4 regions of the Erwinia sp. L03-1 genome follow, and region 1 is predicted to be linked to each of the others. Evidence: predicted binding sites of a transcription regulator. Region 1 holds the regulator's gene; each other region holds the start of a gene.
What was found. The regulator PurR, encoded in region 1, represses purine synthesis genes. The targets are predictions, from matches to a motif close to CANGCAAACGTTTGCNTG.
Positions count from the first base shown of each region.

Region 1 (2,204 bases):
GGCGGAACATCGCCTAAAACGGGCTTCGACTGTAGCGGCCTGGTGTGGTATGCCTACAAGGATCTGGTTAAGTTTAAGATCCCCCGCACCGCCAATGAGATGTATCACCTGCGCGATGCGGCGAACATCAAACGCGGCGAGCTGGAGAAAGGCGACCTTGTTTTCTTCCGCATTAACGGACGCGGCACAGCGGATCACGTAGGCGTTTATCTTGGCGGCGGGAAATTTATTCAGTCGCCTCGTACCGGAAAAGATATTCAGGTTAGCGCGCTGGCTGATGAATACTGGCAAAGTCACTACATCGGCGCACGTCGGGTGATGACACCCAGAACGATCCGCTAATCTCCGCGTCGCGTAGTGAATATAAAAAGGCCGATCTGACGATCGGCCTTTTTTTTTAGTGCATGACGGCGGTAAAGCTGAAAATAATAATCATTAACAGCGCGCTAACGGTGGTTAGCAGAGACAATTTCAGATCGGTGTCCACAGATACTCCTTTATACCCTTACAGTTTGTGTCACCATCAATTTTCCCACACCCGGCGGTAAAAATCTCGTTTTCTCTGCTCAGCCTTGTTAGAATTCCATTTCGTTGCGCAACGGGTTGCGTTCGCGGTCTGCAACCGACGCAACAGGCCTGGCTGACTGCCCCCTTTTCCTTACTGACGCCACCGAATATTCATAAAAAACGGCGACGGATTTTGCCGTTTCAGGCAATCGTTTAACAATATACTTATCAGCAAGTTGCGGTAAGTACAGGAGTAGTGATTTCATGGCAACAATCAAAGATGTGGCTAAACGCGCCGGGGTGTCGACCACCACGGTGTCCCACGTCATTAATAAAACGCGCTTTGTGGCCGAAGCCACGCGGGAAGCAGTATGGACTGCCATCCGCGAACTGCATTATTCGCCAAGTGCGGTCGCCCGCAGTCTCAAGGTTAATCACACCCGGACCATCGGCCTGCTGGCAACGTCCAGCGAGGCACCCTACTTTGCCGAGATTATTGAAGCCGTGGAGAACAGCTGCTTTGCCAGCGGTTACACCCTGATTCTGGGCAATGCGCACAACGATCTGGTCAAACAGCAGGCGTATCTGTCAATGATGGCGCAAAAGCGCGTCGATGGCCTGCTGGTGATGTGCTCCGAGTATCCTGATGAACTGATCCAGATGCTTGAAGATAACCGAAATATTCCTATGGTCGTCATGGACTGGAGCGAGTCACGCGGTGATTTTACGGATACGGTGCTGGATAACGCCTTTGAGGGCGGTTATCTGGTAGGCCGCTATCTGATTGAGCGCGGCCATCGCGATATTGGCGTCATTCCCGGTCAGCTGGAGCGTAACACCGGCGGTGGCCGTCATGCCGGTTTTCTAAAGGCGCTATCCGAAGCGGGGATCACCCTGCGCGATGAGTGGCTGGTACAGGGTGATTTCGAACCCGAATCTGGCTATCGTGCCATGCAGCAAATTTTATCCCAGAAGCAGCGGCCTACCGCCGTATTCTGCGGCGGCGATATTATGGCGATGGGGGCGATTTGTGCCGCTGATGAGATGGGTCTGCGCGTTCCCCAGGATATCTCGGTCATCGGCTATGATAACGTGCGCAACGCGCGCTACTTCACCCCGGCCCTGACCACCGTTCACCAGCCAAAAGAGAGGCTGGGCGAAACGGCCTTTGAAATGCTGCTGGATCGTATTACCAGCAAGCGTGAGGAGCCACAGACGATTGAAGTTCATCCCAGCCTGATCGAGCGTCGTTCAGTGGCGGATGGTCCCTTTGTAGACTATCGCCGCTAACGCCATTAGCCGCCTGCTCATTCCTCTGCCCCCTCGTTCAGCCACTCATTATTGAGCGTCCCGGTGTCGCCAAGATAGTCGAGCAGCCAGCCCAGCGCGGGGCTGGCCTGCTGCTGCGACCAGCTGACGCAGCAGGGGCTGTCGGGGAATGTCGCGGTAAGCACAAGTTCAGTTAATGCGCCGCTGCTCAGCAGCGGACGGGCAAAATGTCCTGGCACCATTCCGACGCAAAGCCCGCCCAGCAGGCAGTCCGCAGCGCTCTCCCAATCGGGCACCACCAGCCGACGCTGATTATCCAGCGTCCAGGTAGTGCGCTTGGGCAGCGCGCGGGATGTGTCTTCCAGCGTCAGAGAGGGCCATTCGCGGATGGCTTCCTCGCTGACCGGTCCTGAGATTTCTGTCAAAGG
Region 1 is NZ_CM178762.1:2,538,790-2,540,993, forward strand. Features, by position in the region: gene AC4PCC_RS11705 (C40 family peptidase) at 1-342, shown strand, start outside; gene cydH (cytochrome bd-I oxidase subunit CydH) at 398-487, opposite strand; gene purR (HTH-type transcriptional repressor PurR) at 772-1,797, shown strand; gene punR (DNA-binding transcriptional activator PunR) at 1,815-2,204, opposite strand, start outside.

Region 2 (2,204 bases), 520 kb from region 1:
CTGCGCTTACCCTGAATCTCAGGCTTACCGAACAGGCGGATCTGCAAACCGGCCCCCAGTACCGCGCCGAGATTTGCAAACCGCACATTATCGCTCTCCAGCTCGGGAAGGATCACTGCAGAGGCCGCGCAGCCATACTGGCGGATCCCGCCAATCGGCAGGCCGAGGAAGGCGCGAACGTGCAGGGCGAATTCGGAGAGATCCTGAGAAATCAACGTCACCATGCCGGTATCGTGTGGCCGCGGTGACACTTCGCTGAATACCACCTCATCGCCGCACACAAACAGCTCCACGCCAAACAGGCCGTGGCCGCCAAGGGCGCTAACCACTTTTTCGGCTATCTGCTGCGCGCGCTGCAAGGCCAGATCGCTCATCTGCTGCGGCTGCCAGGACTCACGGTAGTCGCCGTCTTCCTGACGGTGGCCAATGGGGGCGCAAAAATGGATGCCGTCAACCGCGCTCACGGTCAAAAGGGTGATTTCAAAATCGAACTTAACCACGCCTTCCACGATGACGCGTCCGGCACCCGCCCGTCCACCCTGTTGCGCATACTGCCAGGCAGCGCCCAATTGTGAGGCATCGCGGATAAAACTCTGACCTTTACCCGATGAGCTCATTACCGGCTTAATGATGCACGGGAAGCCAATTTCATCGGCGGCCTGCAAAAAAGCGGCTTCACTGTCGGCAAAACGATAGGAAGAGGTGGGTAAGCTGAGCTCCTCCGCAGCCAGGCGACGAATACCTTCACGGTTCATCGTCAGACGCGCCGCGCGGGCGGTTGGCACCACATGCTGACCCTGTTTCTCCAGCTCAACCAGCATATCCGTGGCGATGGCTTCAATTTCCGGCACGATATAGTCAGGGCGCTCCAGCGCAACGAGTGATTTTAGCGCCTCGCCGTCCAGCATATTGATCACATGGCTACGATGGGCCACGTGCATTGCGGGCGCATCGGCGTAGCGATCGACGGCAATCACCTCGACGCCAAGACGCTGGCATTCCAGCGCGACTTCCTTACCCAGTTCACCTGATCCTAACAGCATTACGCGGGTTGCGGCAGGGCGCAGCGCGGTTCCGAGAGTGGTCATAGTTGCTACCTGATTAGAGGAAAAAAACGCGCGCAGTATAAACGAAAACGTTTGCGTATTCATCTGCTTTTCCGGGCTTGAGCTAAAAATAGCCTGCTGCTATACTGTATAAAAATACAGTTAAATGAGGTGAGCGGAATGGCTGTTGAGATAAAATACGTTGTCGTTAGAAAAGGTGAGGAAAAGATGACATTCGCCAGTAAAAAAGACGCGGACGCCTACGATAAAATGCTTGATATGGCTGAAGTCTTCAGCGACTGGCTGAGTGAAGGGCCGGTGGCGCTTGATGAGCAGCAGCGTGAAGCCTTTGGCCTGTTCCTGGCAGAGAACAAGGATGCCGTACAGCATATTGTGAAGACCAGCAAAATGCCGGAAGGGGCAAAAGCAGAGGCGAATCACGCTTCTGCCCGCACAGAGGCTGATAGCGCTGACCCTGTTGAAGTGAGTGAGCAGCAGCCTGCAGACGTGCAGGCATCCGCGGATGAACTGGATGAAGAAACCGCTGAGGGTGCATCCGCTAACGCGAGCAAACGTAAGTCTGCCCGTACGCCAAAAGCGGCATAACGGTCAGTCGCCCCAGCGGCAGGCCGGGGCGAATAATCATACGAGGTCGTACGGCGAACCAACCGGCATCGGAAGGGGTTTGCAGCCGTTATGCTACCCTAAGCGGTTACGCGACCCGCCGGGCTGAGCGGGTTTTACTGGCCCCGCTGGGCAATACAGCGTTTCAGGGCGTGCATCGCCTCTTTCGCAACGTCATCAGGAGCCTGCTGGTGGTAGCTGTCGTTAAAGACCTCCAGTCCAAGCGGGCCTGCATAACCCTGAGTTTCCAGGTAGTCCAGCAGCGTGTAGAGCGGGAAATTTCCCTGGCCAGGCAGCAGTCGGCTGTGGCGGGCGGTATCTATCAGCTGGTCCTGCCCGGGTAGGGTGCTAAGATCTGAAAGCTGGACGAGGAAAATCTTTTCCATCGGGATCCCCGCAAGATCGGCAATGGTACGGTTGCGGGCAAAGATATGAAACGCATCGACGACCAGCCCGAGGTTGGGCGCATTGATTCGCTGCACCATCTGCCATGCCTGAACGGTGGTATTGATATGCGTGCTCCACGCCATCGCT
Region 2 is NZ_CM178762.1:2,020,876-2,023,079, forward strand. Features, by position in the region: gene purT (formate-dependent phosphoribosylglycinamide formyltransferase) at 1-1,088, opposite strand, end outside; gene AC4PCC_RS09330 (YebG family protein) at 1,227-1,652, shown strand; gene AC4PCC_RS09335 (sugar phosphate isomerase/epimerase family protein) at 1,787-2,204, opposite strand, start outside.
Region 2: a site for PurR is predicted at 1,129-1,146, ahead of purT (formate-dependent phosphoribosylglycinamide formyltransferase). Genes of this name have one in related genera too.

Region 3 (2,204 bases), 1.8 Mb from region 1:
CGACAAGCTGTTCTGTGCCTCTTTCACGCTGTGCCTCAAGCGCCTCGCGGCCAATAAATTCCCGTTCGCCTGGCTGCCAGGCCAGGGTCCAGCCCATATTAGCGGCCAGCGGTGAGACGCCTTCATCCATCTCCTGTCCATAGAGGTTCATGCCCGCCTCCAGACGCAGCGTGTCACGCGCGCCCAGCCCGGCGGGCTTCACGCCAGCCTCCAGCAGCCCCTGCCAGAATGCAGCCGCCTGCGCGTCAGGCAGGGCAATTTCGTAGCCCGCCTCACCGGTATAGCCGGTGGTGGCAATAAAGAGATCGTCCGCCTGCACGGCAAAAAAGGGTTTCATCCCCGCCACGGCCTGACGTTGGGCATCAGTGAAAAGCGTCTGTGCTTTGCGCTGTGCTTCCGGTCCCTGTACGGCAATCAGAGAGAGATCGTCACGCACCGTTAGCGCTATGCCGTAAGGCTTCGCGTGTTCGGTTATCCAGGCGAGATCTTTTTCACGCGTGGCAGAGTTCACCACCAGCCGAAAGGCATCCTCCGTTATAAAGTAAACAATCAGATCGTCTATCACGCCACCGGAGGCGTTCAGCATGGCGCTGTAGAGTGCCTTCCCGGGCTGAGTCAGCTTAGCGACATCATTGGCCAGCAGATAGCGGAGGAATTCCCGACAGCGCGCACCGCACAGATCGACGATGGTCATGTGCGAGACATCAAACATCCCCGCATCGGTTCGCACCGCGTGGTGCTCTTCAAGTTGAGAGCCGTAATGCAGCGGCATCATCCAGCCGTGGAAGTCGACCATTCGCGCACCACAGGCCTGATGCTGTTCAAACAAGGAAGTGTGCTGGGTCATAGTTTTCCTGTGCAGATGCAAGTTTTCAGGCGTCTGATCCGGGCGGATTAAGGCCGGACGCAAACGATAACCTGGCTTTGACGTTACCACCGAACCGCGCCATTAACCATAAGTAAAATGAGGTCGAATGGGTTTAACGCTCTCTCAGCGCCGGGAGGATTTTCCAGAACTTCTGACCAGAAAACTGCGCGAATGCGCACATAAAACGCAATTCATCGGTTTACAGGCAGGTTGAAAACAGGTTTTTTACCCGGTTGGGATGAATTCATGCTCCCCCGCAAACTGCATGACATTAAATAAAGTAATGCGAACTGAGCGGTTAAATTAGTTTATTTCAAATGAAGCGGCGGCACGGGAACATTCGAACCCAGGATGACACTTAACCGGATGTATACTTCTCAGGGCCGCCAGACATGGACATTAAATCACTCCCTTCTACGGTTAATACGCTCGCGCTGCATGGGTCTCCGTGGGGTTTTGAGATCCTCGCCTCCGGCGAGCTGAAGGCCAGCATCAATGATGCCAAAGGCGGGACACAATCACTCGAAGGCCGCATCTTCTTCTCAGATCGTACGCCTGAGCAGCCTTCAGACAGCGTGACCCGGAAAGACTTCCGCAGTAAGGCCCGTGTCTATGCCCGGGGCGAGGGAATGCAGAGCAGTAATGCTGCTTCACGTGCCTTTCAGCATCGAATGACACAGGCCATCGATCGGCATCTGGCCAGTGGGGCAGCACTCACCAGCAGCGGTAATTCCATCAGGCTACCGGTAAATGACGGAGAAACGGCGGACGAGGCCGTTGCCCGGTGGTTGCAAAGTCTTCTGAACGTCTCGCGTAACAGTAAGCTGGCCGCCTTCCGTACCACGCCATTTGAAAACCGCGCCAGCCTGCTGAAATTTCCTGAATCCATTACGCTTCATTCACCGAACAGCAGCCCACAGTCATTTAGCGGCGAAGCACTGAGGTCCCTGCTGATGGAGGCAGGCAACAGGCTGAGAAGCCAGCTGGAGCAGGGTAAAACGCCGCTATTAGCGCTGATCAATAAGGGGAGCGTTGTACCGATGGTGTTCGGCTTCAGCAAAATTGAGGGGCTTGAGACGCACGCCATCAGCGGCACGCTGAGTAAAAACATCAAAAACTACAGCTACCAGAATGAAAATCATCCGCTCAGCGGATCCGCTAAAGGGGGGAAATTAAAAGAGATCGAGCTGGGCAGTCTGGAAGATTTGGCCACGCTGAGTCTGGCTTCTCTGGCAAAAGGTGTCCCCCTACCCGGCCAGACGTTAATCAGGATTAATCCCGCCGCCCGGGATAAAGCTGCGCAAAACACCCGGGCGCGCTATCTCGATGCACAGCA
Region 3 is NZ_CM178762.1:743,658-745,861, reverse strand. Features, by position in the region: gene gcvT (glycine cleavage system aminomethyltransferase GcvT) at 1-847, opposite strand, end outside; gene AC4PCC_RS03480 (hypothetical protein) at 1,261-2,204, shown strand, end outside.
Region 3: a site for PurR is predicted at 904-921, ahead of gcvT (glycine cleavage system aminomethyltransferase GcvT). Genes of this name have one in related genera too.

Region 4 (2,204 bases), 340 kb from region 1:
GCGTACTCTGAATGACAGCAGCGGCAATGCGGTACTTGACGCAAATGGCAATGACGTCACCATTAACAATGGTGCAGGCAAGCGCGCTGAAGCATGGGCAACGGCCATCAAGTATGACGCTAACAGCGTTTACCTGGCTGCAATGTACGGTGAAACGCGTAACGCTACGCCGTTTACCAGCTCTCAGGTAACGTTCAACAACGCTGAGACTGGCAGCATCAGTTCTTTTGCTAACAAAGCACAGAACATTGAGCTGGTTGCACAGTACCAGTTCGATTTCGGCCTGCGTCCTTCACTGGGCTACGTTCAGTCTAAAGGCAAAGACATCGGCAACGGTATTGGCGATGCTGACCTGATCAAATACGCTGACGTTGGTGCGACTTACTACTTCAACAAAAACATGTCTACCTACGTTGACTACCAGATCAACCTGCTGAAAGACAACAATCCTCTGGGTCTGAACACCGATGACACCGTAGCAGTAGGCCTGGTTTACCAGTTCTAATTGCTCTGCGGGATGGCCTGCTCATCTCCGCGCTGTCATTAAATGGGGCTTCGGCCCCATTTTTATGTGTTCCGCAAGACAGAAGAATTGACGCTCGCGCTATTCCGCTCCACATCAACCGCTTCGAATCCTTCCACTTTGCATCCCTCCACTTCAAATCACTTTCCTTCACTCAACATCATTCCGCTTCAATTAAACACAACATGTCCAGCCCATCGCCCGATATCTGTCAGCCTACCGTGAAAAGTGGGCAATTTATTATCCGCTGGTGCTGACATGAATAAATTTACTTCCCCTGTTTTTCCCCTGCAAACGGTTGGCATTTTGTGCCCTCAGGCGGTAATCTGGATGCACACTTCGTTTCAGATGACGCTAACGGAATTTGACTATGTTTGAACGCATTGCAGCAGCACCCGCCGACCCCATCCTTGGTTTAGCCGATCTTTTTCGCGCCGACGATCGTCCAAATAAGATCAATCTCGGCATTGGCGTCTATAAAGACGAAACCGGTAATACGCCCGTGCTGACCAGCGTAAAAAAAGCGGAGCAGCACCTGCTGGAAAACGAAAAGACTAAAAACTATCTGAGCATTGATGGACTGGCCGATTTTGCCCGCAGCACCCAGGCGCTACTCTTCGGCGAAGAAAGTACGGTCATCAGCAGCCAGCGCGCGCGAACCGCGCAGACACCCGGCGGCACCGGTGCGCTTCGCGTAGCAGCCGATTTTATTTCGACCCAGACTGGCGCAAAGCGTATCTGGATCAGCAATCCAAGCTGGCCGAATCATAAAAATGTTTTCGAGGCTGCTGGTCTGGAGGTCTGCGAATATCAGTATTACGATGCGGCCACACATTCGCTCGATTTCGACGGTATGCTAAGCACGCTGCGTGGCGCAAAAGCGGGTGATATCGTACTTTTCCACGGCTGCTGTCATAACCCTACCGGCGTTGATCCTTCCGCCGAACAGTGGGCAACACTGGCTGAAGTTTCCCAGGCCAGTGGCTGGCTGCCCCTGTTTGACTTCGCCTATCAGGGCTTTGCCCGTGGTCTGGAGGAAGATGCTGAAGGCCTGCGTATTTTCGCTGCCAGCCATCAGGAGCTGTTGGTCGCCAGCTCATATTCGAAGAATTTTGGCCTGTATAATGAACGCGTCGGGGCACTGACCCTTGTCGCCAGCGACGCCGCCGTTGCCACTACCGCTTTTAGCCAGGTTAAATACACTATCCGTGCTAACTACTCTAACCCGCCAGCACACGGCGCAGCGGTAGTAGCCACCATTCTGAGCAATAAGGCGCTGCGTGCCATCTGGGAGCAGGAGCTGACCGATATGCGCCAGCGTATCCACCGTATGCGCCAGCTGTTTGTGAATACGCTGCAGGAGAAAGGCGCGAAAGGTGATTTCCGCTTTATCATCAGCCAGAACGGTATGTTTTCATTCAGCGGCCTGAGTAAAGATCAGGTGATTCGCCTGCGCGAGGAGTTTGGTGTTTATGCGGTTAATTCCGGCCGCGTTAACGTTGCGGGGATGACGCCGGATAATATGTCACCGCTTTGCGAAGCCATCGTGGCGGTTCTGTAAGGGCATTACGGTACGCGGCAAAGGCTGGGGGTGTCGCCAACGGGTGGGGCTCAGGGCTGCAAAGGCTGGGGGGATCGCGAACGGGTGGAGGTGTCGCCAACGGGTGGGGCCCGGTGCCTG
Region 4 is NZ_CM178762.1:2,877,040-2,879,243, forward strand. Features, by position in the region: gene AC4PCC_RS13315 (porin) at 1-505, shown strand, start outside; gene AC4PCC_RS13320 (amino acid aminotransferase) at 894-2,084, shown strand.
Region 4: a site for PurR is predicted at 811-828, ahead of AC4PCC_RS13320 (amino acid aminotransferase). Genes of this name have one in related genera too.